3 regions of the Marinobacter metalliresistant genome follow, and region 2 is predicted to be linked to each of the others. Evidence: predicted binding sites of a transcription regulator. Region 2 holds the regulator's gene; each other region holds the start of a gene.
The links. The regulator sigma-54, encoded in region 2, starts transcription at its own class of promoters, with help from an activator protein. The targets are predictions, from matches to a motif close to ANTGGCATNNANNTTGCTNT.

Region 1 (9,766 bases), 1.8 Mb from region 2:
AGGGCTGGGACTGGTTCGCCCTGCACCTGGATTCGGGCGACAGGCTGATGGCCTTTCAACTGAGGGAGGACGACGGTGCCTTCCGGTCCGGCACCTGGATTCCGGCAGGGGAAGGGCCCGTGGCGCTCACGCCGGACCAGATCCGTATGGCACCCATTGCCGGCCAGGGCGGATATCCGCGCCGGTGGCGCCTGGAGGTTCCCGGCTACGGGGTTCACCTGGAAGTGTCCGCGCCGGCCGGAGACTACCGTAACGACGGGCTCTATCGATACTGGGAGAGCCCGGTCACGGTCTCGGGCAGTCACTCCGGTGTGGGCTACATGGAACTGACGGGGTATGGCAATTAGCGGCTGGCAAGCACCGGCGGTTCAAGCTGATTGAACAGCCCCTGAATGCCTTCGTGCCATTGCTGCCGTAGCTCATCGAAGTAGTTGCTGTTCTCCTCAACGCGTTCGGTAAAGCAGGGCTTGAGGGCATCCCGCTGGTAGATGGCGACATCGATGGGCATGCCGACCGAGAGATTGCTCTTCATGGTGGAGTCGAAGGAGATCAGGGCACACTGATAGGCACGGTTCAGCGGCGTCTTGTAGCTGATGACCCGATCCAGAATCGGCTTGCCGTACTTGGACTCGCCGATCTGGAAGAACGGCGTTTCTTCCGTGGCTTCAATGAAATTCCCTTCCGGGTAGATATTGAACAGCCGGGGCTCCTCGCCCCGAATCTGGCCCCCCAGAATCAGTGAACAGCTGAAGTCCACATGGCTGAGTCTGCCGTCCGGGTTGTCCCGCCGGATCACTTCCCGCATGGTCTGGCCAACGATTTCCGCCGTCTCGAACATGGAGCCGGTATTCAGGACATTGTGCACATCGGTCCCGGCCTGTCGCTCCAGGAGGCTGATCACACTCTGGCTGGTGGCCAGATTGCCGGCAGACAGCAGGACCAGTTCGCGCTCGCCCGGTTTTTCAAACACGTGCATCTTGCGAAAGGTGGAGATCTGATCAAAGCCGGCGTTGGTCCGGGAGTCCGATGCGAACACCAGACCATCGGCCAGCCGCATCGCTACGCAATAGGTCATGAAGCCCTCCTGTAAGGCTTGCTCTGTTGCGCGTAGTCTAATCAACTCCTCCGGTTAGGTGTGAGCGCTTTATTGTGGCGTTTGCCGGCTTTTTGTTACTGACTGCCCGCCGGGTTGGTCACCCAGGCCCGAGTTTCCATATGCTCCATTCCCCCACCGGCCCGAACGCCGCGAACCGGAGCTGCATCCCGGTAATCCAGTCCCACCGCCAGCTTGATGTGGCTCTCGGCCACGTTCAGGGTGTTCACCACATCGAAGGTTTGCCAGTTTCGCCCGATCCAGGCTTCGGCCCAGGCGTGGGTGGCAACATGGGCGTCGTTCGACGAGTGTATGTAGCCACTGACATAACGGGCGGGAACGCCGATGTGCCGGCAACAGGCCAGGAACATGTGGGTGTGGTCCTGGCATACACCGGCTTTCTGTTTGAAGGCTTCGCTGGCAGTATGGGTCACCGTGGTGGCACCCGGCATGAACGCCACGTGCTCCCGCAGGTGTTTCATCAGCCGTACCAGGCCCCGCTTATTGGGGGGGTGTTGAACGGCCAGGGTTTTCAGCGCTTCGTCTGCTTCAGTGAGCGGGGTCTGGCGCAGGAAGACCTCCGGCGGGAAGGGAGAATCATCCCGGGTCAGTGGTTTTCCCGTTAGGTCGACAATACCTTCGGCGGTCAGCACAATCTCGTTTACCGCCTTATCGAGGGTCATTACCGTCACCAGGTTGCCGAAGCCATCCACCATCTGGCTGGTTTCACCGGGTGCCTCCAGGTGCCAGTCGTGGATGCGTTGCTGAGGGGTGTTGCGGGGTGTCAGCCGGATGTATTGGATGCTGTCACTCACTGGTGCTTCGTAGGTGTAACGCGTTTCGTGCCGGATATGAAGTCTCATCCCTGCCACCCCATGTAGTCTCTCTGGATCTGAGCGGCGATCCCCTGAATTCGGTCGAGGAAATCAACCAGGTATTCGTGCAGGCCCCGTTCGGCTATGTAATCCCGGTCACCGTACCGGATATTGGCGTAAAGGCTGGAGGCCAGGCGCCGTGAACGCTGGGCATCCCCGCTTTCCACCTGCTCCAAAAGGCTGGCGATTTCCTGCAGGCAGCCATGCAGTGAACGAGGCACGTCCGGCTCCAGGATCAGGAGTTCGGCAACGCTCATGGCATCGAGGTTATGGCCGTAGGTATTCTGGTAGGCCTCGAAGGCTGCCAGGGAATGCAGCACGGCTGTCCACTCGAAAAAGGCCTGGGTGGCATGGTCCTCCATGGCTTTCATGGCCATGACATGGCGAATGTCGAGCACCCGGGCGGTGGTATCGGCCCGTTCAATGAAGGTGCCCAATCTCAGGAAATGAAAGGCATCGTTTCTCAGCAGGGTGCCATACGCCGCGCCCCGGAACATGTGGGAGCGTTCCCGGACCCAGTCGAACACAGTGCTGGCATTGGATTCGGTAACGCCCCTGCGCTGCAATTCCTGCATCTCCAGCCAGGCCTGGTTGATGCTTTCCCAGACATCCGAGGACAGGTTGCCGCGCACGTGGAGGGCGTTGTCCCGGGCACTTTGTATGATGCTGAACACGCTGGCGGGGTGCCGGTTGTCGAGCAACAGAAAATCGATGAGATTCTGGGGCGTGATCTCATCATGGTAGTCGAGGAAAACTTCGCGGGTGCCGGAAACCAGCAAGGGCACGGATAACTGCTCCGTGCGGTCTTCCGGCACATCAATCAGGGCCATCGTCAGGCTGACATCGAGAAGTCGGGCCTGGCTTTCCGCCCGCTCCAGGTAACGGGCCATCCAGAACAGGCTTGAGGCGGCGCGGCTCAGCATGGGTCGCCCTCCAGTACCCAGGTGTCTTTGGTGCCACCACCCTGGGAAGAGTTAACGACCAGCGACCCTTCTTTCAGGGCCACCCGTGTCAGTCCGCCCGGTACCATCTGGATCTTCTTTCCGGATAGCACGAAAGGTCGCAGGTCCAGGTGTCTGGGAGCGACGCCTTCATCGACAAAGGTCGGACAGGTGGAGAGGCTCAGTGTTGGCTGGGCGATATAGTTCTGGGGCCTGGCCTTGAGCAGGTCGCGGAAAGTGGCCAGTTCCTTCTTGCCCGCCTTCGGGCCTATCAGCATGCCGTAGCCCCCGGCGCCCTGGGCTTCCTTGACCACCAGTTCCGGCAAGTGATCCAGTACATACTGAAGGTCTGTCGGTTTGCGGCACTGCCAGGTCGGGACGTTTTTCAGGATGGGTTCCTCGTCCAGATAGAAGCGGATCATGTCCGGGACGTAGGGGTAGATGGATTTGTCATCCGCAACCCCGGTCCCCATGGCGTTGGTGAGAACCACGTTGCCGGTCCGGTAAGCCGCATAGAGGCCGGGTACCCCCAGCATGGAATCCGGGTTGCCGGCCAGAGGATCCAGGAAGTCGTCATCGATGCGCCGGTAGATGACGTCTACCTGCTGCGGGCCGATGGTGGTCTTCATGTACACCTTGTTGTGGGCCACGAACAGGTCTGCGCCCTCCACCAGTTCGATACCCATCTGCCTGGCCAGGAAGGCATGTTCGAAATAGGCACTGTTGAACCGGCCCGGGGTGAGCACAACCACCGTTGGGTCGGCTCTGAGTGAGGCCGCCCGCAGGGTTTCGCCCAACAGGTTGGGGTAATGTTCCACCGGCGCCACCGCGGAGTGAGTGAATAGCTCCGGGAACAGCCGCATCATCATCCGCCGGTTTTCCAGCATGTAGGACACACCACTGGGGCAGCGGAGGTTGTCTTCCAGCACGTAGAAATCGCCGTCGTTATGACGAATCAGGTCGATGCCGGCGATGTGGGAATACAGGTTGCGGGGCAGCTTCAGGTTCTGCATCCCCGGCTGGTACTGAGGGTTGGAAAACACCTGTTCGGCACTGATCACGCCGGCCTTGACGATGTCGTAGTCGTGGTAGATGTCGAAGAGAAACCGGTTCAGGGCCTGGACCCGCTGCCGCAGTCCGCTTTGGAGTTTCTGCCAGTCGCTGGCGGAAATTACGCGGGGGATCAGGTCGAAGGGGATAAGCCGGTCCGCCCCCTGGTCCTCACCATATACATTGAAAGTGATGCCGAGTCGCTGGAACAGTACATCTGCTTCCCGACGTTTTTCGGCGATCAACTCCTCGTTTGAGTTGATCAGCCAATGCTCCAGCATCCGGCACTGGGGGCGTACCCGGTTATCTTCATCAAACAGCTCGTCGTAGAGGCCTTCGGCCGGCGTCTGGATCAGCATGGTTCGGTTCGTCTCCGTCAATCGCGCCGTACATAACGGCGCGGAATGAAAAAACCGGCTGCAAAAGACGGGCCACCGACAAGATTATTCGATAGCCGTTGCGCCAATGCGGTGAATGCTTACGTCCGCACCGTTGAACTCTTCCTCTTCGGTCAGCCGCAGGCCGGAGATCGCATTAATAACACTATAGACGATCAGACCGCCGACAAAGCCGACAGCGACACCGGTCACCGAGCCGATGATCTGGGACATCAGGCTGATGCCGCCGAGGCCACCCAGAGCCTCCTGGCCGAAGATGCCGCAGGCGATGGCGCCCCAGACACCGCAGACACCGTGCAGGGGCCAGACGCCCAGCACATCGTCCAGGCGTACAATCCTGGCCTGGGCCCATTCAAACAGGTACACAAAGATGGCGCCGGCCACACCCCCGGTAATCAGTGCCCCGACCGGGTGCATCAGGTCTGAACCGGCACACACGGCCACCAGTCCGGCCAGCGGGCCGTTGTGAATAAAGCCCGGGTCTTTGCGGCCCAGCAGCATCGACACCAGGATGCCGCCGACCATGGCCATCAGGCTGTTGACCGCCACCAGGCCGCTGATGCCATCGAGGGTCTGGGCGGACATGACGTTAAAGCCAAACCAGCCAACCGTGAGAATCCAGGAACCGAGGGCCAGGAACGGAATATTGGAAGGGGCAAACGCCACGACCTTGCCGTGGCGATACCGGCCTTTACGGGCGCCGAGTACCAGCACAGCCGCCAGCGCAATCCAGCCGCCGACCGTATGCACCACAACGGAGCCGGCAAAGTCGTGAAAGGATGCACCAAACTGGTTCTCAAGCCAGCTCTGGAAACCGTAGTTGCCGTTCCAGACCAGCCCTTCGAAGAAGGGGTAGACGAACGCCACGATCAGGCCCGAAGCGATCAGCATGGGGTAGAACTTTGCCCGCTCGGCAATGCCGCCGGATACGATGGCGGGAATGGCCGCGGCAAAGGTCATCAGGAAGAAAAACTTCACCAGATCATAGCCGTTGGCGGCGGTGAGCTCGGCGGCCCCACTCATGAAATGAGTGCCGTAGGCGATGTAATAGCCGATGAAGAAGTAGGCCACGGCGGAGATGCCGAAGTCGGTCATGATCTTGACCAGCGCGTTTACCTGGTTCTTGTGGCGGACGGTACCGACTTCCAGAAAGGCAAAGCCGGCGTGCATGGCCAGCACCATAACGGCACCGATCAGGATGAACAGTGTGTTGGCGCTTTCAGTCAGGGTGTTTACTGCACTCGTGATGTCCACGGGTTTTCGCTCCTGATGTTGGGTATCGGGCCTCTTCCGGGCCGTTGTGCATGGAAAGGGCATGGAATTGTGCATTGATGAGGTGCAGGATAAGCAAGAGCTGTTCCAAAACAATGCATTTCGAGAGTGGGACGGGGGTTGCGGCAATATTGAAAGCGGCTGGCGGGGTATGGTTGGCGCTTACCGCACTATAGTTGTGCGTTTTCAGGGTGAATGCACCAATCTGGCGTGTTTTTACCAGCTAATTTCGCCGGAAGAGAGGGTGCCGGACTCGATCCCAATGATCGTTTCCTGATCCACGGATTCGGACTCAATAAGCTCCCGCAGGCGAATTTCCTGTTCCTGCATGGGCTCGGAAAGATCAATGATGATCTCCACCCGGCGGTTTTTTGCGCGGTTCTCGGGGGAAGTGTTCGACACTCTCGGCTCGGTATCCGCCAGCCCGGTTACCGCAAGCCTGGTGGGCTGCACGTAATCCCGGGCCAGCAATACATTGGCCACAGCCGCCGCCCGGGCCGCGGACAGGTCCCAGTTGCTGTAGAAGCGTTCTGTGCGGATGGGCACGTTGTCGGTATGGCCTTCAATGGTCAGGTTGCCGGGAATCGTGGCCAGAACTTTCGCCATTTCCAGCAGGAGGCCCTCGAACTCCCAGGTCAGCTGTGCGGAGCCTGATGGAAACGAGCCTTTTTCCTCGACGCGGATCACGATGCGCCGCTGGTCCTGGCTGACGTTGATGCGTCCGTCGGCGATGGCCGGCTCCAGCACCTGCAGAAGATCGCCCATGGTTTCCTTTATCTGGTCCTGGATCGCGGCCTCCACGGCCAGGTCTGCGGGGCTTTTCAGGGTCTGTAGCTCCGGCTGTTCATCCGTGGTGGTTTGCTTTACTTCATTTACTACCGTGGGCTCCGGAGGGGCGGGCGAGAAGGTGTCAAAAACGGGGCTGGTGCCCTTGGGTATTTCCAGCACCGGTACGTCGCGCTGGACCCCGAAGGCCTTGGAAAGTTCGCCGGCAATCTGTTTGAACTTCTGGGCGTCGATTTCCGAGAACGAAAGCAGCAGAACAAAGAAACACATCAGCAGAGACATCAGGTCTGCAAAGGTGACTACCCAGGCGGGGATGCCCGGTTTTTCCTCTTCCGGCAGCTCATCCATGCCTATGTGCCCTCGGCTTCGACCAGTTTCTCACGCTCCTTCGGTGGCAGGTAGCTTGACAGCATCTGTTCTATAATCCGCGGATTGGTGCCTTCCTGAATGGCCACAAGAGCGTCTGTGTAAAGAGACTGCATCCGGGCTTCTTCTGTCATTCGCAGAGACAGCTTGTCTGCGATGGGCGTAGCGATCATGGTGGCGATCATGGCGCCATAGAGTGTGGTCAGAAGCGCAACGGCCATGGCAGGGCCGATGGATTTCGGGTCTTCCATGTTGGAAAGCATCTGAACCAGACCGATGAGGGTGCCGATCATGCCCATGGCCGGAGCGACGTCCGCCATGGCGGTAAAAACCTTGGCGCCGGAGCGATTGTGCTCCAGTGTCATCAGGCGTTCCTTGCTCAGAAGCTGCTTGATGGTATTGCCGCCCTGTCCGTCAACCAGCATCTGGATGCCCTGCCCCAGAAACGGGCTGCTTACTTCCCGGCCCTCAAGGCCGAGTACGCCCTCTTTTCTGGCGACATTGGCGATTTCCACCAGTTCTTCAATGCTGGCCTGGGTTTCCGGTAACTTGAACTTGAATGCCCTGGCAGCGGCCTTGAAGGCGCCGAAAAACTGGGCAATGCTGAACTTGGCAAGTACCACCAGCAACGTGCCGCCAACAACGATCAAGAGTGACGCAGGATTGATAAAAACCAAAGGCGATACGCCGAGAATCACTGCGGAGGCGATAAGTATTATGGCGCCAGCAAGACCAATAAGAGTGGCGAAATCCACGGGAACTCCAGATTTGATTGACGTGCCGACAGAACTGGGGGGGTGAGGTTACCTTCAGTTCAGAGTTTAATCAATTCGTCTGAGGGACACTTTTCACTTCTTCCTGCTGCTCTTTCCAGGCCGCGTAACGGTGCAGGTCGGATTCCACCAGCTTCAGACACAGGGCGACCACGCCGGCATCGTCGAGAAAACCGAAACCCAGAATCAGATCCGGGATAACATCCAGCGGGTTCATGACATACAGCAGCGCTCCCGCCACCGCTGCGATTGTCTTCCAGGGAACGCTGCGGTAATTGCCGTACCAGTAGTCCCGGATCATCGAGAACATCAGCTGGATATCCGCACTGAAACGCTTCAGTTTGCCGCTGCCTTTCACTTTTTCCTCGATGGCGTGTTGCCGGTCCAGCAGTGTTTCAAGGTCTTCCCGATGGACCTTGCTGGCTTCCGCGTTTAACTGTTTCTCGGCGTTTTTCTGGCTGAACAGGGCCATGAACAGGTTCCCTTTATTACCTGAGATGTTGGGCAGCCATGATCGCGCAACCCCGGAGGCATTGCCAATGGCATTAACCCACGAAGATTCGCTTCGCCAGTCCGGTACCGCGCCAGCCCTGAATGGCCAGGGTGGTGACCAGGCCACCGATCATGGCGCCCACCACCCCGCAAGTGAGGATGTCCTGGCCGGTAAGGTAAAGGCCCGGAATGTCGGTTTTGGGTTTCAGCCAGTCCTGTTCAAACCGTTCCGGGTTGTGATCCAGGCCATACAGTTCGCCCCGGCCATAACGGCAGAACCAGGCGGTGGAAAGCGGGGTGGAGGTTTCCACGTAATCCACCTTGCCCCGCAACTGCGGCAGCTTTTCGTACATTACCTCCAGTAACTGGTCGGTGATCTTCTGCTTCAGGGCTTCATAGTCCTCGCCACGTTTGCCCCAGAGGGTGTCCTGCCAGGGCTCGAAAATCTCCCAGGTGGTGGGGGCGACTATCTCGATGGTGGAGGTGCCCGGCCAGCGGTTCTGGTAATCCGGATCCTTGGCGGCCGGGAAGGAGATGTACACCACCGGGAAATCCGCGTGCTCGGGGTCATCAAGGAACTGCTGCACGTTGCCATCGTGATCGGCACCTGGGTATATCCAGAAATTGGTGCGGGGCAGCCCGAGCTGATCCGGCGTGCCTTTCAAACCAATGTACAGGCCAATGTGAGGCATGGACGGGGTGATGTGCTGGCGTTTGCCCTGATAGCCGGTTCTTTCGGCTACAGCGGCCGGCAGCAGCTTCTCGAAGGTATTGATGACACCGGCATTACTGATCACCAGGGGCGCGCGGATCTCTTCGCCATCGGCCATGCGTACACCCGTCGCCTTGCCTTTTTCGACCAGGATGTCGGTAACATCGGCGTAGGTGAATACCTCTCCGCCGGGCTCCTGAATCACCGGAATAATGGTTTTGGCGATTTCCGAGGCGCCGCCGACAGGGTAAAAACCGCCATACAGGTAGTGTTTGGCAATCAGCGCATGGACCATGAAGCTGGACTGTTTCGGCGTAACCCCGCAATCGCCCCACTGGCCGGTGATGGCGCCAATCAGTTCCTGGTTGTCGGTCAGCTCGCTCAGTACCTCCCAGGTGGTCTTGTTAAAGCACTCCGGCAGTGCCACATCCAGGCCCCTGTGGACCAGTGGGCTGAGAATGCCGGGGGTCAGCTTGGAGAGGGTGTACCACTGCATGCCGTCGGCTACCTTGCCCAGCAGCTTCAGGTACTGGTCGATGGCGTTCTGTTCATCGGGGAAAGCGCTGAGCAGCGAGTGCCGCAAGCCTTCCTTGCCGGCGCGCAGGTTGACCACCTTGTCGCCCAGAAAGAACCGGTCGTAGTTCTCGTCCATGGGGGCCCATTCCAGCTTGCCGTTGGTGATGTAGTCGAACAGCCGGCGGCCGAGGGTATGGGGTGAGCCCATGTCACCAATATAGTGCACACCCACATCCCACTCGTAACCGTTGCGGGCATAGCTGTGGGTATAGCCACCGGCGGTGTAATGCTGTTCCAGCACCAGAACCTTCTTGCCGGCCTTCGCCAGACACGCTGCCGTGGTCAGGCCGCCAATGCCGGAGCCGATCACGATGGCATCGTAGGGACCTTTCAGACGGTTGGCCCGGTACCGGGTGCCGATTCGGATGGTGCTGGGTTTGAGTTTTCCTGAAGACGGGCTGTTCACCACCATGCTTTTCCCCACATTTCCGG
Region 2 (9,766 bases):
GCTGCTTGTCGACCAGGTTCCACAACAGGGCACGCTGCCGGGGCGGCGAAGATTCCAGCAGGTGAGCAATGTCGCTGGGACTCAGGCCACCGTTCAGGATGCGTGCAACCTGCTTCAGTGCGCCGCTGTCCAGGGCTTCACTCAGGGAGCGAAGGCGCTGGCGGGCCTGGCTTTTTTCCAGAATATCGGTCATGAATCACCCAGCATCAGAAAACGCCTTTATTATAGCGGAGTTAGCCGTTATCGGTGAGTGCGAGTTGCAGGAGATCAAACCGGGGTCAGATGAAAACGGGGTCAGATGAACTTTCATCTGACCCCGTTTTCATCTGACCCCGTTTTAACCGCCCTCGCCAAAATAATCGTTGATGAGTTCGACCAGCGCATCAATGGCCTGCTCCTCGTCGGGTCCTTCAGCAATGAGCTCAACATCCGTACCTTTGCTGGCGGCCAGCATCATCACCTGCATGATGTTTTTGGCGTCCACATCCCGGCCCTTGCCAGCAATTCTCACGCTGCTGTCGAATTCGGAGGCTGTGGCAACCAGCTTGGCGGTGGCACGTGCGTGCAACCCCAGTTTGTTGATAATGGTAATCGGGCGGCGAATCATGGGCTGATCAGATCTCTTCCCGTGTCTGCAAATGTGGCAGCTCGGTGTGGCGCACCTGGACATTGTTGTAGCGCTGCCGGAAGTACTCGCCCAGCTGCTCGCACACATACACAGAGCGGTGCTGGCCTCCGGTACAGCCGATGGAGATGGTCATGTAGCTGCGGTTGCTGTCCGCGAAGGAGGGTAACCAGGTGTCCAGGAAAGCCTTGAGATCATCGATCATCTTTCGGCTCGCCGGTTCCTTTTCAAGAAATTCGATCACCGGCTGATCGGTGCCCACATACTTCCGAAGGCTGGTATCCCAGTAAGGGTTAGGCAGACATCGAACGTCGAAGACATAGTCCGAATCCAGCGGTACACCGTGCTTGAAGCCAAACGACTGGAACAGCAGGGCCAGTTCCTGCTCCTTCCTGCCGACAACCCGCTGCTTCACCATATCCCGGAGTTCGTACATGGACATGCCGGTGGTGTTCACATACAGGTCGGAGAGCTTGGACAGCGGTTCAAGAAGCTTCTTTTCACTGGTGATGGCTTCCCGCAGCGAGGTCTTGTCATCGCTCAGGGGGTGCTTTCGGCGAGTCGCATGAAAACGCTGCAGCAGGGACTGTTCGTCGGCATCCAGGAAGATGATCTCAACGGTCACCCCTGTTTCCTGGAGGCGGCGGTAGATCTCTTCGAAGTTGGCCAGTTCTCCGGAAAGGTTACGGGCGTCAATGCTCACGGCCATCTTGCCGAGGCGGCCCGGTTTTGTCTGGCTGGCGGCTTCCCGGGTAAGGGGGAAAAGCAGGCCGATCGGGAGGTTGTCTATGCAATAGAAGCCCAGGTCTTCCAGAACATGAAGTGCGGTACTCTTGCCCGATCCGGACCTGCCACTGACGATAATCAGCTTCATGACCACGTACCTCCACTGCAATGAATGTCATCCGCTTGAGGCGGTCATGCGCTCGTACAGGGTGCTGGCGTCCTCGCATTGCCGCAGGCGATCACAGAACGACCGCTCATTGAATTTTTCCGCCAGCTGGCTGAGCAGTTCCAGGTGTTCGCTGGTGGCCTCCTTGGGCACGACCAGGGCGAAGATCAGATCTACCGGCTGATTGTCGATGGCGTCAAACTCGACGCTTTCTTCCAGCGTCATCAGTACGCCCACCACATGATCCAGGCCTTCCAGGCGGCAGTGTGGGATGGCAATTCCCTGGCCAATACCGGTGCTACCCAGACGCTCCCGTGAGATCAGGTTATTGAATATCTGGGTTTCGCTGAGCGTATTGTCCTGGAGGTTTATCTGCTCGGCAATAAACTCCAGAGCCCGCTTCTTGCTGGATGCCGACACCCGACAGAGGGTGAGCTCCGGTGCAAGTATGTTGTCTATGGTCAGGGATGTGTCGCTCATGGATCGACTGCATTTCCGTTAAAAAAAGGCTGCGACACGTCAGCCGTGTCGCAGCTCGATTGGATGACTTGCATGAAAACAGCCAGTTAGCGAGAGCCGTTTCCGTGCATCCGGTCTACATTCTTTTCCTTGTGTTTGAGAATCTGGCGGTCAAGCTTGTCGATCAGGACATCGATGGCTGCGTACATATCCTCATTTTCTGCCTTTGCGTGAATCTCACCACCAACCACGTGCAGCGTGGCTTCCGCAATCTGGCGCACCTTCTCCACTTCCAGGGTTACCTGGCAGTTGCTGATGTGGTCAAAGTGACGCTCGAGCTTCTGGAACTTCTCTGAAACATAATCCTTCAGTGCGGGAGTCAGTTCTACGTGATGGCCTGAAATATTGAGTTGCATAGGCGTCTCCTGTTGTCATCGTTCCGGCTCCCGGGAGCCGGTCTGGGTGCTGGCGCATTGTGCGCCGGCGAATAGTACGTTGCGCCCGGACCCCGGGGTGTTCAGACCAGCCGCTTGCGTTCGTTCGAAGGCGGAATGTGCATGGCCTCCCGGTACTTGGCAACGGTGCGTCGCGCAACCTTGATTCCCTGTTCTCCTAGCATGGCTGCAATTTTACTGTCGCTCAATGGCTTTTTGGGCGTTTCCGCGGCAATCAGCTTTTTGATCATCGCGCGGATCGCCGTGGAAGAACATTCACCGCCTTCGTCAGTGCTGACATGGCTGGAGAAGAAATATTTCAGCTCGAAAATTCCCCGGGGGGTGTGCATGTATTTCTGGGTGGTGACCCGGGAAATCGTGGACTCATGCATCTCAACCGCCTGGGCGATATCAGAGAGGATCAGCGGTTTCATGGCTTCTTCACCCTGATCCAGGAATCCTTGCTGGTGCTCGACAATACGGGTCGCCACTTTCAGCAGGGTTTCATTGCGGCTCTGCAGGCTCTTGATAAACCATTTCGCCTCCTGCAACTGATCCCGCAGGTAAGTGTTGTCGGCACTGCTGTCCGCACGCCTTATAAGAGAAGCATAGCTGGCATTGACGCGGATGCGCGGGGCAATTTCCGGATTCAGTTCAACGCGCCAGCGGCCGTTGTGCTTGCGAACGATCACATCCGGAATTACGTAGTCAGGTTCGGTGCGGTCAATCACGTCACCGGGGCGGGGATTCAGACCGGTAATCAGGGCCAGTACATCCCGCAGCTGGTCTTCTTTCAGGCGGCTGCGGCGTAGCAGTTGGGCATAGTCGCGGTTGCCGAGCAGATTGATGTAATGGGTGATGACCAGGCGAGCCTGGGCCAGCCAGGGCGTTTCCGGCGGCAGCTGGTTGAGCTGGATCAGCAGGCATTCCTGCAGGTCCCGGGCGAACACGCCGGGAGGATCAAAATGCTGCAGCCGGTGAAGGACCGCCTCGACTTCATCCAGCTCAAGGGGGTCTTCTTCGTTTTCATCCAGCAACCCGGCATGAATCTCTTCCAGCGGACTGGTCAGATAACCGCGTTCATCCACTGCGTCCATCAAAGCGTGGGCAATGGCCTGGTCCCGTTCGCTCATCGGGGTCAGGTTCAGTTGCCATTCCAGGTGATCCTGAAGCGTGTCAGTGGGGGAGTTGCGGGTCTCGAAATCGTGATCGTTTTCGTCATCGTTACGGGCGGCCGATGCCGGTGCGGACTGGTAGATATCGTCCCAGGCGGTGTCGACCGGGAGATCGTCCGGGATATTATCCGGGATTTCGTTTTCCGAGGACCAGTCCGGACCGTTTTCGGTTTCATCCCAGTCGGGTGAAGGTTCGGGAACTGTCTCAGCGGCGGACTCGGTGGCATTGGCCTCCCGTTCGTCATTCCCGGTGTCGGTCTCCGGCTGATCCTCATCCTCGGACGTCTCCAGCATGGGGTTGGATTCCAGGGCCTGCTGGACTTCCTGCTGAAGGTCGAGAGTGGAAAGCTGTAGAAGCCGGATCGCCTGTTGCAGCTGGGGTGTCATGGTCAGGCTCTGACCCAGCTTTAACTGTAAGGAGGCTTTCATTACCATGGTTCAGGATCCGTCACTCATCAGCGCTTGGTGTCGTAGGTAGTGAAAAATTCTTTATATGTCGGTTACTTGCCTTGGCTCTGTATTACCCTAGCAAGTTCTTTGCCGAGTTTACTTGCTACAGATCATCAAAACAATCCGGGGGTCAGATGAAATTGGGGTCAGATGAACTTTTCATCTGACCCCAATTTCATCTGACCCCAATTTCACAGTCGGAACTCATTGCCCAGATACACTTCCTTCACCTGCTGGTTGGCCAGAATGGCCTCGGCATTACCGGAGGCGATGATGTGGCCACCGGAAACGATGTAGGCATTCTCACAGATGTCCAGGGTCTCACGCACGTTGTGGTCGGTAATCAACACACCAATGCCCTTGTCCCGAAGATGCCGGATGATGTGTTTGATATCGCTCACGGAAATGGGGTCGACACCGGCGAACGGCTCATCCAGGAGGATAAAGGCCGGCTCCATCGCCAGGGCCCTGGCAATTTCCACACGCCGGCGCTCGCCGCCGGACAGGGCCATGCCCATGCTGTCACGAATGTGGGTAATGTGGAATTCTTCGAGCAATTCTTCCACCTTCTTTTCCCGCTCCGCCTTACCCAGACCCTTGCGGGTTTCCAGAATGGCCATGATGTTGTCGCGCACCGACAGTTTGCGGAATACCGAGGCTTCCTGGGGCAGGTAACCGATGCCCTGACGCGCCCGGCCGTGCATGGGCAGATGAGTGATGTCGCGGCTGTCGATGGTGATCCGGCCGCGGTCGGCGGGAACCAGCCCCACAATCATGTAAAAGCAGGTGGTTTTACCGGCGCCATTGGGGCCCAGCAGACCAACAATTTCCCCGCTGCGGATTTCCAGGGAAACGTCGATCACCACTTTTTTCTGTTTATAACTCTTTGCCAGATTACTGGCTCTCAGAACTGCCATCGGATTCCTGTCTGTCAGTACGTCTGTCAGTGCTGCGTGGCTGAATCACCATTTCTACCCGGCCGGATCCTTCACCGGTATCGGCGCCGCCTTGGGCAGTTACGACCCGGCGGACGGTATCATAATGGATGACATCGCCCCGGAACAGGTTGCCATTCTGTTCGATGACCGCTTGCCGTTCAAAGATCAGACGCTGGTCAGTGGCCGACCAGGTAATATTCAGCGCCCTGGCGTCGGTTTCACCTTCGCCCTCACGGGTTGGCTGGCGGTAACGGGCCGGGCTTCCGAAGGCTTCAATCCGGTTCAGGCCGTTTTCGTCGCGGTACAGAACCACACGCTCCGCGCTCAGATGGGTCTCGCCCTGTTCCAGCTCTACATCGCCGGTGTAGGTGGCGATACCCTGGCCGTCGTCGAGGCGGGCGTTGTCTGCGGTTACCTTGATGGGAATGTCAGAATCAAGCTCGAAAGCTGCTGCCGGCCCCGCCATGGCGATGGTCAGCAGGGCAGCCATCAGGCCCCGGTATCGGTTAGTTTCCGGTTTCATAGAGTCCTTCCACCTGAGAGTTCAGTTCCAGAATCCGCTCGCCGATCCACGCTTTCATACCTGTGGCACGGGTGGTTCCTGTCACGTCGCGTATTTCTACGGGTGCATCTGTGTATGCCATGCCCCGGTCGTTGTCCAGGGTCAGGGTTGGCGTTGTCAGGGTGGTGTCCCGACCACCCACATTTCGGAGTACCCGGACATTGCCGGTCAGGTAAAGCAGGTTTTCATTTTGCAGGAGGCTGCCATTCTCGGCTTCCACAATCCAGGGCAGAGTGTCGGCATCGCCGGTGCCGCTGTAGAGTTTGGCCCTCGGCGATTCCATGGTGGCCAGGTTGCCCTCCTCGAACTGCTCTATCCGCGGGCTGGTAAAACTGACCTTGGGGTTGCCGGCTTCATCGAACGCGGTGTACTTGCCATTGACCACGAATCCGTCGGGTTCGGTATCGCCTCTCAGATCGGCGGCCTGCCTGTCGATAGCCGGAGGCTCATCACTTCGCCATAGCAAAAACACCGCCGCGACAATGGTACCCGCCAGTGCCAGCGTTTGCAGCCGGGGCCGGTCCGGGAGCCAGTTCACGTGCCAGCCTCCTGATCAGGCCCCAGGTAGGGGGCCAGCGCTGCGTCCAGCTTTCCGTGGGCGCTAAGCAGCAGGTCGCAAGCCTCCCTCACGGCGCCGTTTCCTCCCTGGGCCCTGGTACAGTAATCCGCATGCTGCCGGACCAGCCAGTATCCGTTGGGCACTGTGATTCCAAGGCCTGCAAACGTCAGGGCTGGCAAGTCTGGCAGATCGTCGCCCATGTAGGCGATCGCTTCCGGGCGGATGTTCATGGTGCTCACCAGTTCCTGCAGGGCTGCTTTCTTGTCCTCTCGTCCCTGCACCAGGTGCGGGATACCGAGGTCCCGCATGCGTTTTTCTGTCAGTGGTGACTTACGCCCGGTGATGACAGCGACAGTTATACCCGCAGCTATCAACTGTTTCAGGCCCAGGCCGTCGAGAATGTTGAACGCCTTGAGCTCATCGCCGGTGGCGCTGAAGTAGAGCTTGCCATCGCTCATGATGCCATCGACATCCAGGGCAATCAGTCGGATTAACGCCGCTTTCGCCAGCAGGGACTCGGGCCATTGGTTCTGCATGTCAGATAACCCCGGCCCGCAGCAAATCGTGCATGTTAATGGCGCCGGTCAGGGCACCGTTCTCATCGGTAACCGGCAGGGCGTTGATCTTCATTTCTTCCATCACGTTCAATGCCTCTGCCGCGAGATGATCGGCCTGGATGGTTTTTCCATGCCGGGTCATTACTTCATGAATGGGCGTATTGTGGATGTCTACTGAGCGGTCCAGGGTGCGGCGAAGGTCGCCGTCCGTAAATATTCCTGTGAGCGCACCCTGGTCATCAACGACCGTGGTCATGCCAAGGCCCTTGCGGGAGATTTCCAGCAGCGCACCGCTGAGGGGCGTGCTCTCGCTGACCACCGGAATACGATCACCGGTATGCATGATGTCAGAGACCCGCAGCAATAGCCGCCGCCCCAGGCTTCCGCCCGGATGGGAAAAGGCAAAATCTTCGGCGCTGAAACCTCTGGCCTCAAGCAGGGCGACCGCCAGAGCATCACCCATCACCAGGGTTGCGGTGGTGGACGACGTTGGTGCCAGGCCCAGGGGGCAGGCCTCTACCTGCACGCTGACATCCAGATTGGCTATGGCTTCCCGGGCCAGGGTGGAATTCGCATTGCCGGTCATGCTGATCAGGGGCGCGCCCATCCGTTTGATCAGTGGCAGAATGGTGACCACCTCGCTGGTGTTGCCGCTGTTGGAAATGGCGATAACTACGTCCTGGGGAGTAATCATACCCATGTCGCCGTGGCTTGCCTCGCCTGGATGAACGAAGAACGAAGGCGTGCCGGTGCTGGCCAGGGTTGCGGCGATCTTGTTCCCGATGTGGCCGGACTTGCCCATGCCGGTAACCACCACGCGGCCCGTGCACTTCATAATAACTTCACAGGCCCGGGTAAAATGATCGTCGATACGGCTCTCAAGAGCGTTGATGGCGTCTCGCTCGATGCGGATGGCACGCAGGGCGGGCGTTCGGAAATCGGTCGGAGTCTGTTCGTTCATCGGGCTTGGGGCCTGGCTGTTAAGACATTGGAAATGGTCGGAGGAGTATATCATTTTCGCCCGGCAACGAGGCCCGGTTACCGAAAGTTCAGTCAAACTGATCATTGCTATCAGTACATTTTGGGTTCTTTGGATTGAGCTTGGGCGTTCCTTGGCATAATGTAGCCCTCTTTGAAAGGTAGGGACTATGGATTCATCGGCTTACATATCGCTTGAGGATGTTGTGTTTTCCCGCTCCGGGCGCCGGATTTTCGACGGTGTCAGCCTGGAAATTCCCCGAGGCAAAATTACCGCCATCATGGGCCCCAGCGGAACCGGTAAAACCACACTCCTGCGCCTGATCGGCGGTCAACTCCGGCCCGATTCCGGCCGTGTGGTGGTAGATGGCCACGAGGTGCCCAAGCTCAGACGCAAGGCCCTCTACGCATTCCGGGAAAAAATGGGGATGCTGTTCCAAAGTGGTGCCCTGTTCACCGATCTGAGCGTATTCGAGAACGTTGCCTTCCCCCTGCGCGTGCACACCCGTCTTCCGGAAGACATGATCCGGGATATTGTGCTGATGAAGCTGGAAGCGGTCGGGCTGCGTGGTGCCAGGCATCTGATGCCCTCGGAACTGTCCGGAGGCATGACCCGACGGGTCGCCCTGGCGAGAAGCATTGCCCTGGATCCGGAACTGATCCTGTACGACGAGCCTTTTGCCGGCCAGGACCCTATCGCCATGGGCGTTCTGGTCAAACTGATCCGGGACCTGAACAGTTCCATGGGGCTGACCAGTGTGCTGGTTTCCCACGATGTGCCGGAATCCCTGAGCATCTGCCATTACGCCTGCATCATCGCTGATGGCAGGGTTATCGGCGAAGGCTCGCCGGAGCAGCTTCGCGAACACCCCTCCGGACAGGTCCAGCAGTTTCTTCAGGGGCAGCCAGACGGGCCGGTGCCTTTCCATTATCCGGCAGAAGGTGCCGCCAGGGATTTCGGGCTTTCCGGGGGTGTGTCTTGATCGAAAGAATTGCCGCATTCGGGCGCCTTGGCCTGGATGGTGTCTCGTCGTTTGGTCGTTCAGGTCGCTTCCTCGCGGGTATGTTGGGCGGCGTGCCAAGGCCGGCAACCGGTTTTCCGCTGTTGATGAAACAGCTGTACGCAGTGGGTGTGCTGTCGCTGCCGATTATTGTGGTATCCGGTCTTTTCATCGGTATGGTGCTGGCGCTGCAGGGTTACACCATCCTCAGTGATTACGGCTCCGAAGCCGCCATCGGCCAGATGATTGCCCTGACCCTGGTGCGTGAACTGGGTCCCGTGGTGACTGCGCTGCTGTTCGCGGGCCGCGCCGGCTCCGCCCTGACAGCGGAAATCGGCTTGATGAAGGCCACCGAACAGCTGTCCAGCATGGAAATGATGGGGGTCGACCCGCTGCGCCGTGTGGTGGCGCCCCGGTTGTGGGCCGGCTTTATTGCCATGCCGGTGCTTGCCGCCATTTTCTCCGTTATCGGTATCTGGGGCGGCATGCTGGTGGGCGTAGACTGGCTGGGCGTGTTTGAGGGCTCATTCTGGGGCAACATGCAGTCGTCGGTGGATTTCGTTGACGACGTGCTCAATGGCATGATTAAAAGTGTCGTATTCGGCTTTGTCTGCACCTGGATCGCTGTTTACCAGGGCTACGACTGTGTGCCGACATCGGCAGGGATCAGCTCGGCGACCACCAAGACCGTGGTGTACTCATCGCTGGCGGTGCTGGGGCTGGATTTCGTGCTGACCGCTGTCATGTTTGGCGATTTCTGAATCAACGATTAACGAGATAATACCGGAGCCGGAAATGGCGCAGAGAACCACTGAAATCATCGTTGGCCTGTTCATGATCGCAGGCTGTGCAGCTTTGCTGGTCCTGGCGCTTCAGGTGAGCGGGCTGTCGCCGAAATCGGCCGAGAGCACCTACACCATATATGCCAATTTCAACGATACTGGCGGGCTTACGCCCCGGGGGCGGGTCTCCATGGCCGGGGTGACGGTTGGCACCATCGAGTCCATCAGCCTGAACAAAGAGACGTTCCAGGCCCGGGTGGAAATGTCGATTCACTCGGATGTGGACAATATCCCGTCGGACAGTTCCGCAGTTATACGTACATCCGGCCTGCTCGGTGAGCAGTACATTGATAT
Region 3 (9,766 bases), 440 kb from region 2:
TGCAGAACGTGCGCAACCAGCTGGCCGGGGTAAATCCGGACTTTTTCTCGGTCACCTTCGGCGCCGGCGGTTCCACCCGGGACCGCACCATTGAAACCGTGCTCAACCTGCACCGGCAGGGCATTTCCACGGCACCACACCTCTCCTGTGTCGGGGGCACCCGCCAGGAAATCGGCGAGCTGCTGGATCTGTATAAAGAGCACGGGATCAACCGGATTGTCGCCCTTCGGGGCGACCTGCCCTCCGGGATGGGGGCTGCCGGTGAGCTGCGCCATGCCAACGAGCTGGTGGCGTTTATCCGCGAGCACAGCGGTGACACCTTCAATCTGGAAGTCGCGGCGTACCCTGAGTTTCATCCCCAGGCCCGTAACGCCGAAGAAGACCTGCAGAACTTCGCCCGTAAGGTGAAGGCTGGCGCCAACAGCGCCATTACCCAGTACTTCTTCAATGCAGACAGCTACTTCTATTTCATTGACCGTCTGGAGCAAATGGGCGTCACCATTCCGGTGGTGCCGGGCATCATGCCCATCGTCAATTTCTCCAGCCTGGTCCGCTTCTCCGACATGTGCGGCGCGGAAGTCCCGCGCTGGATTCGCAAGCAGCTCGAAGCCTACGGCGACGACAGCGACTCCATCCGCAAGTTCGGCGAAGAAGTGGTTACCGGGATGTGTGAAAAGCTTCTCAAGGCCGGCGCACCAGGCCTGCACTTTTATACCCTCAACCAGGCAGAACCCAGCATCAGCATCTGGAAGAACCTGGGCATCAGTGATCGGGAAAAGATCGCCTTCTGAGTGAATCCCGGGGTCATGAATCCGGGGTCAGATGAACGCTTTCACAACGAAGTGAACTCGGGGTCAGATGAACGCTTTCATCTGACCCCATTTTCGACCCGACACCGTTAACTCTCCCCTCCCCAAGCATTTGATTTCCTGTGCACATCTGCGTAATAGTCTAAAGTGGTTGTGATGCAGTTCCATCAACGCTCCCCGGAGATCGCCGTCAACAGCAGTGGTTGGTCCGGCTTGCCTTACCGGGCGATTGGGGCCTCATAAAAAAGAAAAGGAGAAGGTATGAGCACGAAATGGCTGAAGACAGTCAGCGCCAGCCTGGCACTCACCGTTGCCGCAGGAACCGTCAGCGCAGAAACCCTGCGTGTCGTCACTGACCCGAGTTTTGTTCCGTTTGAAATGATGGATCAGCAAACCGGTGAAATGATCGGTTTCGATATGGAAATCATCCGTGAGGTTGCTGACCGCGCCGGTTTCGAGATTGATCTCAACACCATGGATTTCAACGGCATCATCCCGGCACTGCAAACCGGGAACGTGGACATCGCCATCGCGGGCATCACCATTACCGACCAGCGCGAAGAGATCGTTGATTTCTCTGATCCATACTACGATTCCGGTCTGCGTATTCTGGTCCGCCAGGGCGAAGATGGCGTAACGGAGTTAGACGATCTGGAAGGCAAGAAAATTGGCACCAAGATCGGCAGCACCAGTTACGACTACCTGGTAAAGACCCTCGAAGAAGACGATGGTGTCACTCCGTATCCCGGCAGCTCAGACATGTACATGGCGCTGATGTCCCGTGCCATTGATGCGGTCTTCTACGATGCGCCGAACGTTGGTTACTTTGCCCGCACCAAGGGTGAAGGCAAGGTCAAGACGGTTGGACCGCTTTACGAAGGCCAGCAATACGGCATCGCCCTCAAGAATGGCAGTGAGTGGGTCGATGATGTCAACGCGGCTCTCGCGGCCATGAAAGAAGATGGCACCTACAAAACCATCTATGAAAAATGGTTTGGCCCGATGCCAGAAGGCATGTAAGGACCGGACCCGCAAGGTCTGATTCCCTGCGCCGGGGTGTGTTCACTCCGGCCGTTCCTGACTCCAAAACGCTGCGGAGATCCTCACTGTGGAATTCCAGTTTCAGTTCGACTGGCAGGCTGCCATCGACTCCATCCCTTTTCTGCTTGAAGGGATTCCCTACACCCTCCTGATTTCCTTCGGTGGCCTGGTCATTGGTTTTGCCCTGGGCATTTTCTTCGGCCTGCTGAGCATCAACAAGCGATGGTTCCTGAAATGGCCGGCGACCGCCTACATCGAAATTTTTCGCGGTACTCCGATCCTGGTCCAGGTCCTGTTTATCTTTTACGGCCTGCCCGACCTGATCGGCGGCCCGATCGATCCCCTGACCGCCGGTATCGCAGCCATTGCGCTGAACTCCGGCGCCTATATTTCGGAAGTGGTTCGCGGTGGTGTTCAGTCCATTGCCAAAGGCCAGAGCGAAGCGGGCCTTTCCCTGGGCCTGTCCAGAACCCAGACATTCTGGTCCATCATCTGGCCCCAGGCATTCCGCCGGATGATTCCGCCGCTGGGCAACCAGGCCATCGTCAGCATCAAGGACACGTCTCTTTTCTCGGTCATTGGTGTGGGCGAGCTGGTCCGCCAGGGCCAGATCTACATTGCCAACACCTTCACCGCGTTTGAGGTGTATTTCGTGGTCGCGATCCTGTATCTCGCCATTACCCTCTCTCTGTCCCTGATTCTCCGCTACGTCGAGCGGCGCGGACTGGTCTCTGTCTGAAGGAAAGGTACCCATGACTCATATTGTAGAAATGAAGGGCATGAACAAGTACTTCGGCAACCTGCATGTCCTGAAAGATATAGATTTAACCGTCGAACAAGGCGAAGTGGTGGTCATTATCGGCGCCAGTGGCTCCGGTAAGTCCACCCTGATCCGTTGCGTCAATGGCCTGGAAGAGTTTGAATCCGGTCATCTGAAGGTGGATGGCCACGAGCTTGCGCCAAAGAGCGGTAATCCGAAAGCCCTGGCCGAGATCCGCAAGGAAGTCGGTATGGTATTCCAGCAGTTCAACCTGTTCCCGCACCTCACGGTGAAGAAGAACATCATGCTGGCACCCCGGAAGGTCAAGAGCGAATCACCGACAGTTGCCGATGCCACCGCTGAACGACTGCTGAGCCGGGTTGGCATCGGAAATCAGGCAGACAAGTATCCAAGCCATCTGTCGGGCGGCCAACAACAACGCGTTGCCATTGCCCGGGCCCTGGCCATGGAACCGCGCCTGATGCTGTTCGACGAGCCAACGTCAGCCCTGGATCCGGAAATGATCGGTGAAGTGCTGGACGTCATGCGCGAGCTGGCCAAAGAAGGGATGACCATGATGGTCGTCACCCACGAAATGGGCTTTGCCCGCGAAGTGGCCGACCGGGTGATCTACATCCACGAGGGCCAGATTGTCGAGCAAGGCAAACCCGAAGACGTCTTCGACAACCCCCAGAACGAGCGCACCCAGTCATTCCTGTCACGGGTACTCGCGCACTGAGCTAAGCCGCCCAGACAAAGCCCCTGCTTCCGGGGGCTTTTCTTCAGGTTTTTCTTTTTTCAGGGTCGACTAATTGGTTTTCTGTAACTTTTTCGCAATGTTAGCCAAATACACTTACCCCGGTGTTCCAAAATACACAAGCAAACCGACAAGGTAAGAGAAAACCATGGCTAAGAAATATTTGAGCTTGATGCTGGCGGTTTCCGCTGTTTCCGCACAGGCCGGTACTGTTACGACTGACGGTGAGGACCTGGTGATCAATACCGAGAGTGGTATTGAGGTCAAAACGTCTGATGATTTGGCATCCTTTCAGCTTGGTGGCCGTATCCAGTGGGATTACGACGCAACGCAGTCGGATGACAACGGCGTTGATACCAAGGATTTTGATGTGCGGCGTGCACGCTTATACGTCAAGGGCCATTATGGCGACTGGGCCTACAAGACTCAGTTTAACGTCGCGGAAAGTGAGGGTGCCGACGGCGGTGACGTCGAAGACCTTTACATTCGGTACCTGGGGTTTGGCTCAGTTGCAAGCGTCACCATCGGTAAGCAGAAAGAGCCTTTCGGCCTGGAAGAACTGACAAGCTCGAAAGACATTTCCGCGCTAGAGCGCTCCGCCATGACCGAGCGTTATGCTCCCGGACGCAGTGGCGGTATTCAGCTGAGCGGGAAGGGAAGTAACTGGACCTACGGTATCGGTTATTTTGAAGCGGATGGTGACGGCAGCAACGACTTCAATAATACGGCGATAACGGCACGGGGTACGTTTGCGCCGATTCAAACGAATGATGCCGTTGTTCATCTTGGCGCGGGTTATACCACGCGTGAGGCCGATGTTCAGGCTGATGAAATCGATACCTACAATCTGGAACTGGCTGGCCGTATGGGGCCTTTCCACGCTCAGGCCGAATACTTCGATTCCGAGGAAGGGCAGTTGGATGTCGATGGCTACTACGTGCAGCTCGGCTGGGTCATTACCGGAGAGAGTCGCCCCTACAAAGCGGGCGTGTTTAAGCGGGTAAAGCCGTCATCGCCCAGAGGTGCCTGGGAAGTAATCGCCCGTTTTGAAGAGGGTGATGGAAAATACAGTGACGTGGGGCTGGCCACAACCGACGGCGAGCAAACGACGCTGGGTGTTAACTACTACGCCAATAAGAATGTCCGACTCGGCTTGAGCTACATGGACGGCGAGCAAGCCAGCGGCGAAAGCGGAGATGAGGTCCGTGCGCGGTTCCAGTATGCGTTTTGATCATGCATGATCCCCGGTTCCGCTTATGTAAGGCTCAAGCCAAATGGTAAAATTGCTGTATAAACAGCAAGATGGTTATTGGGTTTGGGTTCTGTCCGCGTTGGCGCTGATACTGGCGAGATAAAGAGTTAATCAGGTTTCAGGGGCAGATTTTTCTGCCCCTTTTTTATGGTGCGCCCGACATGGCGCGCAGCGCGTTGACCGGCGTTGTTCCGGTACAGCGCCGGGGCTGGCCGGATGACTTTGGGCGCAAAAAGGTCAAGGGCGACCAGGCTGGCACTAAAATCGAGCGCCACACTGATCGAACGATGGATATCGCTCCATTTTGGGGCGCTGCGGATTTATGAATCGGACTTCGCTACTGCTTTTTAGAATTAAAGTTATAATAAACAACAAGTTATAATGATTGGCACCTTGTTTGCTCCTGAGGAATGCGAAAAGCGCAACTTAAAAAGGTGTACATAATGGATAAGCAAGTTCTCAGAAAATCCGGATTGCTCGGTGTTGGTCTGTTTGCAGTTCTTCAGGCAACTCCTTCAATGGTCAGCGCTGACGTAAGCGCCAATGTAGGCGTCTCCAGCAATTACCTCTTCCGTGGCGTGACACAAACAGACAATTCAGCTGCTGTCCAGGGTGGGCTCGACTACGAGCATGCGTCCGGCTTGTATGCCGGTGTATGGGGTTCCAATGTGGATTTTGGCGACGGGACCAGCTATGAGTTTGACCTCTATGCGGGTTACTCGGGCGCTATCAACGATATCGGATATGACGTCGGGTATATATATTATGCTTACCCGGACGCTCCCGCCTCTATTGATTTCGGGGAGATATACGGGGAGCTGAGTTACGGGTATTTATCCGCGGGGCTAGCCTATACAGTAAACAGTGACAACAGCACACCAGGGCTGTTCGTGGAAGGTGATGTCTTCTATTACCTGAGCGCCCACATGCCATTGGAAAATGATTTCAGTGCAGGTGTTACATTAGGCTACTACGACTTTACCGACGACAAAAAACCGTCCGTGGGCGAGGCGAGCTATGGACACGCCGCCGTCAACGTGACCAAGGATGCGGGAACGCTCGGCTCCGTCAGTATCAATCTGGAATATTCGGATATCGACCCGGACAGCGCCCTTGGCTCCGTCAACTCGGATGATCCGAAATTCTGGCTTGGCTGGAGTAAAAGCTTCTGATTACGGACGCTTTTCCAGTGATTTTGGTCAAGTGAAAGCAGGCCCGGTCAATGGGCCTGCGTCCTGAAATCCTGCTACAGTAAATTATTGGGATTTTTTAATCCCCGTCCCATCAGCGTCCCCTTAGTCTTTCTTAAGGAATTCCGAGGCTCTGGAAGTTTGTCGGCATTGGCCAGTCGCCGCTGTTAACGGTAATATCCGCACAGGTTAACCGCCGACAATCCAGAACACGACCGTCTGATGGAGAATTCTCATGCGCAATGCTGACCTCGTCGCCCGTGGCCTCAAATCCGTGTGGCATCCCTGCACCCAGATGAAAGACCATGAAGGAACCCTGCCACTGGTCCCGATCAAGCGGGGCGAAGGTGTCTGGCTGGAAGACTTCGAGGGCAACCGGTTCATCGACGCCGTGAGCTCCTGGTGGGTCAACCTGTTCGGCCATGCCAATCCGAGAATCAACGCCGCGATCCAGGAACAAATTGGCCAGCTTGAGCATGTCATCCTGGCCGGCTTTACCCATGAGCCCGTGGTCAACCTGTCCGAGCGCCTGATTGAGGCAACTCCGGAAGGACTCAACAAATGCTTTTACGCCGACAACGGCTCGTCTGCGATCGAAGCCGCCCTCAAGATGAGCTTCCACTACTGGAAAAACCACGGTAAACCGGGCAAGAAAAACTTCGTGAACCTGAGCAACAGCTACCATGGGGAAACTCTGGGCGCACTGGCCCTCGGCGATGTATCTCTGTACAAGGACACCTACCAGCCTTTGTTGATGGAAGTCCTGACGGCGCCCTCCCCAGATGCGTTTAACAAAGAACCGGGTGAGACCGATGAGGATTACGCACTGCGCCAGTTTGAGGCCATGGAAACACTGCTGGCCGAAAAGCACGACGAAATCTGCGCCGTGGTGGTGGAACCTTTAATCCAGTGTGCCGGCGGCATGCGCATGCACCACCCGATTTACCACACCAGGCTGAGAGAAGCCTGCGACCGCTATGGCGTGCACCTGATTGCCGATGAGATTGCAGTGGGCTTTGGCCGAACCGGCACCCTGTTCGCCTGCGAGCAGTCGGGCATCACCCCGGATTTCATGTGTCTGTCCAAGGGGCTGACCGCTGGCTACCTGCCGCTGTCCGTAGTGCTGACCACCGATGATGTCTACAACGCATTTTACGACGACTATGAAACCCTCAAGGCCTTCCTGCACAGCCACAGCTACACTGGCAACCCAATTGGCTGCGCTGTGGCACTGGCCACCCTGGACATCTTCCGGGACGACAACGTTATCGAGAGCAATCGCAGGCTCTCCACCTGCATGGCCGAATCTGTTGCCCACCTGGCGGACCACCCCAACGTGGGAGATATCCGCCAGCACGGCATGACCCTCGCCGTAGAGATGGTGAAAGACAAGGCATCGAAAACCCCGTTCCCCTGGCAGGAACGGCGGGGAATCCGGGTGTATCAGCATTCATTGACCCGCCAGGCCTTGCTTCGCCCCCTGGGTAATGTGGTTTACTTCATGCCGCCTTACGTAATCACCGAAGAACAGATCCGGCACCTCGCCCAGGTCGCAACGGAAGGCATAGAAATCGCGGTTCGGGACTGAGAACCGTCCCGTAACCTGAGAGAACCATCCATGCGCATACCCCGCATCTACACCGATTCCGCCCTCAGCGAGGGCGCAACCGCTGATCTTGATGACAATGCCGCCCAGCACGTGGGCCGGGTATTGCGCATGCAGCCGGGGCAGGAACTGCTGCTGTTCAACGGTAACGGCAACGACTACCCCGCCACGATTATCAGTGCCAGCAAAAGAAACGTTGAAGTACAGGTGGGCACGCCGGAAGCCAACGCCACCGAGTCCCCCCTGGAAATCGTCCTTGGCCAGACCCTTTCCAAAGGCGACCGCATGGACTACGCCGTGCAAAAAGCCGTGGAAATGGGCGCCACCCGCATCGTGCCGTTAACCACCGAACGTTGTGACGTCAAACTCAGGGGCGACCGGGAAGACAAGCGCCTGCGCCACTGGCAATCCGTCGCCATCAGCGCCGCCGAGCAATGTGGCCGCGCCCGGGTGCCCGAGATCCTGCCGGTGATGACCGTTTCCGAGTGGCTGGAACACAGCCGGGACTGCGAGGTGCGTCTTGTCCTTCACCACCGCACCAAGCACGCACTCAAAGCCATTATCCCCCCCGAACGCGTCGCCCTGATGATTGGCCCCGAGGGCGGACTTTCCCCCGAGGAAATCGCCCAGGCGGAAAAAGAAGGTTTCCTGCCGGTGGCCCTCGGCCCCCGGGTACTGAGAACCGAAACCGCACCGGTTGCGGCCATGGCGCTTTGCCAATGGCTGTGGGGCGATATCGGCAGCTGACCAACCCCGACCGTGCCGCCGTCTCGATCTGGCGCCCACGTCATCGACATAGAGGGGTCGGCGACAGAATCCCTGTCAGCCTGCAGCAAAGCCGGGCATCACTCAACAGCCAGGGCGTTGCCGATCACGGTCACGAATGCTGCCAGGTTCACCCACGCCTTGACCCATGCTGCCGGTGCGCCCGAACATACCGTTCGGGGTCCGCGTCGAACTGTTCGCGGCAAGCCGTCGCACAGAAGTAATAGTGTTTACCTTGGTATTCGGACTCCGCAGGGGCTGTCTTGTAGCTGACCTGCATGCCACAGACCGGATCCTCGAAAGATTTTTGCTCTTCTCGTCCGCGTTTCATTGTTGCCCTCTCTCTTTTACAGTTCACAATAATGCAGATTTTGCTGCGCCTTTCCATTAACAGACCACCGCATCGGTGAGCTTATCGAGCTGCGCGTGCGGGTTGATTCGTGATTACGCCAGGCGTTCCAACGCCAGTGCCACCCCCTGGCCGCCACCGATGCACAGGGTAACCACGCCACGGCGCACGTCATCTCGGGCCATGGCGTGTAATAGCCGGGTGGTCAGCACCGCGCCGGTGGCTCCGATTGGATGGCCGTGCGCAATCGCGCCGCCTTCCACGTTAACGATATCCTCGGCCAGACCGAGCTCCTGGGTCAAGGCAAGGACGATGGCAGCAAAGGCTTCGTTGATCTCGATGCGTTCGATATCACCTACGCTCCAACCGGCACGTGCCAGTGCCTGTTGCACCGCCGGTACCGGGCCCAGGCCGAAATAGCCGGGCTCCACCGCGCCGATGCCGTAACTCACCAGCCGCGCCATGGGCTCAAGGCCACGGCGTTCCGCCCAGGCGCGATCAGCGACGATCATTGCTGCCGCACCCGTGTTCAGCCCAGGGGCGTTACCGGCGGTAATGGTGCCGTCCTTGCGGAAGGCCGGCCTGAGTTTGCCGAGGCCCTCGGCGGTGGCGTCGGGGCGATTGTGCTCATCGCGCCCGAAGGCCGCCGTGCCCTTGTGGGATGTGACTTCGACCGGCACGATCTCGGCGTCGAAGCGTCCTGCCGCCTGAGCCTCGCTGAAGCGTTGCTGGCTGCGCGCCGCCCAACGGTCCTGGTCCTCGCGGCTGATGTCAAAGCGGCTGACCAGGTCTTCGGTGTGCCACCCGGAGTGCTGATCAGAGAAGGCATCATTGAGCCCGTCGCGCAGCATGCTGTCGTAAATCTCGGCATTGCCCATGCGGTGGCCCCAGCGCCCGTGCAGATCCAGATAGGGCGCAAGATCCATGTTCTCCATTCCGCCGGCGATAGCACAGTCACGATGCCCGAGCATCACCTCCTGCGCGGCGTTAATCACCGCCTGGGCGCCGGAGCCGCAGACCCGGTTGACCGTCATGGCCGGCACCGACACCGGCAATCCGGCGTGGATCGCAGCCTGGCGCGCCGGATTCATCCTGGCGCCGGCCTGAACCACCTGACCCAGCACCACACTCTGCACATCGTCGGGGGTCAGGCCCGAGCGGCGCAGGCTCTCGGCGATGGCAGTAGCACCGAGGTCGGGTGCCGGTATGGCCTTGAGTGTGCCACCGTAGGTACCGA

Region 1: a site for sigma-54 is predicted at 5,702-5,721, ahead of NLK58_RS14880 (ammonium transporter). Genes of this name have one in related genera too.
Region 3: a site for sigma-54 is predicted at 5,004-5,023, ahead of NLK58_RS08800 (TorF family putative porin). Genes of this name have one in related genera too.

The regions. Positions count from the first base shown of each region.
Region 1 is NZ_CP101118.1:3,188,193-3,197,958, forward strand. Features, by position in the region: gene NLK58_RS14855 (lipocalin-like domain-containing protein) at 1-347, shown strand, start outside; gene NLK58_RS14860 (proteasome-type protease) at 344-1,075, opposite strand; gene NLK58_RS14865 (transglutaminase family protein) at 1,171-1,956, opposite strand; gene NLK58_RS14870 (alpha-E domain-containing protein) at 1,953-2,891, opposite strand; gene NLK58_RS14875 (circularly permuted type 2 ATP-grasp protein) at 2,885-4,318, opposite strand; gene NLK58_RS14880 (ammonium transporter) at 4,403-5,611, opposite strand; gene NLK58_RS14885 (flagellar motor protein MotB) at 5,846-6,763, opposite strand; gene NLK58_RS14890 (MotA/TolQ/ExbB proton channel family protein) at 6,766-7,536, opposite strand; gene NLK58_RS14895 (YkvA family protein) at 7,607-8,026, opposite strand; gene NLK58_RS14900 (NAD(P)/FAD-dependent oxidoreductase) at 8,100-9,746, opposite strand; gene NLK58_RS14905 (DUF6231 family protein) at 9,737-9,766, opposite strand, start outside.
Region 2 is NZ_CP101118.1:1,414,589-1,424,354, reverse strand. Features, by position in the region: gene mgtE (magnesium transporter) at 1-193, opposite strand, end outside; gene NLK58_RS06645 (HPr family phosphocarrier protein) at 338-607, opposite strand; gene rapZ (RNase adapter RapZ) at 615-1,499, opposite strand; gene ptsN (PTS IIA-like nitrogen regulatory protein PtsN) at 1,527-1,997, opposite strand; gene hpf (ribosome hibernation promoting factor) at 2,084-2,392, opposite strand; gene NLK58_RS06625 (RNA polymerase factor sigma-54) at 2,494-4,014, opposite strand; gene lptB (LPS export ABC transporter ATP-binding protein) at 4,227-4,952, opposite strand; gene lptA (lipopolysaccharide transport periplasmic protein LptA) at 4,930-5,496, opposite strand; gene lptC (LPS export ABC transporter periplasmic protein LptC) at 5,480-6,073, opposite strand; gene NLK58_RS06605 (HAD hydrolase family protein) at 6,070-6,630, opposite strand; gene NLK58_RS06600 (KpsF/GutQ family sugar-phosphate isomerase) at 6,632-7,612, opposite strand; gene NLK58_RS06595 (ABC transporter ATP-binding protein) at 7,800-8,612, shown strand; gene mlaE (lipid asymmetry maintenance ABC transporter permease subunit MlaE) at 8,609-9,391, shown strand; gene mlaD (outer membrane lipid asymmetry maintenance protein MlaD) at 9,426-9,766, shown strand, end outside.
Region 3 is NZ_CP101118.1:1,858,134-1,867,899, forward strand. Features, by position in the region: gene metF (methylenetetrahydrofolate reductase [NAD(P)H]) at 1-791, shown strand, start outside; gene NLK58_RS08775 (transporter substrate-binding domain-containing protein) at 1,071-1,829, shown strand; gene NLK58_RS08780 (amino acid ABC transporter permease) at 1,918-2,589, shown strand; gene NLK58_RS08785 (amino acid ABC transporter ATP-binding protein) at 2,603-3,349, shown strand; gene NLK58_RS08790 (OprO/OprP family phosphate-selective porin) at 3,516-4,598, shown strand; gene NLK58_RS08795 (hypothetical protein) at 4,781-4,945, shown strand; gene NLK58_RS08800 (TorF family putative porin) at 5,063-5,791, shown strand; gene NLK58_RS08805 (adenosylmethionine--8-amino-7-oxononanoate transaminase) at 6,045-7,397, shown strand; gene NLK58_RS08810 (16S rRNA (uracil(1498)-N(3))-methyltransferase) at 7,428-8,162, shown strand; gene NLK58_RS08815 (YHS domain-containing protein) at 8,311-8,568, opposite strand; gene NLK58_RS08820 (acetyl-CoA C-acetyltransferase) at 8,625-9,766, opposite strand, start outside.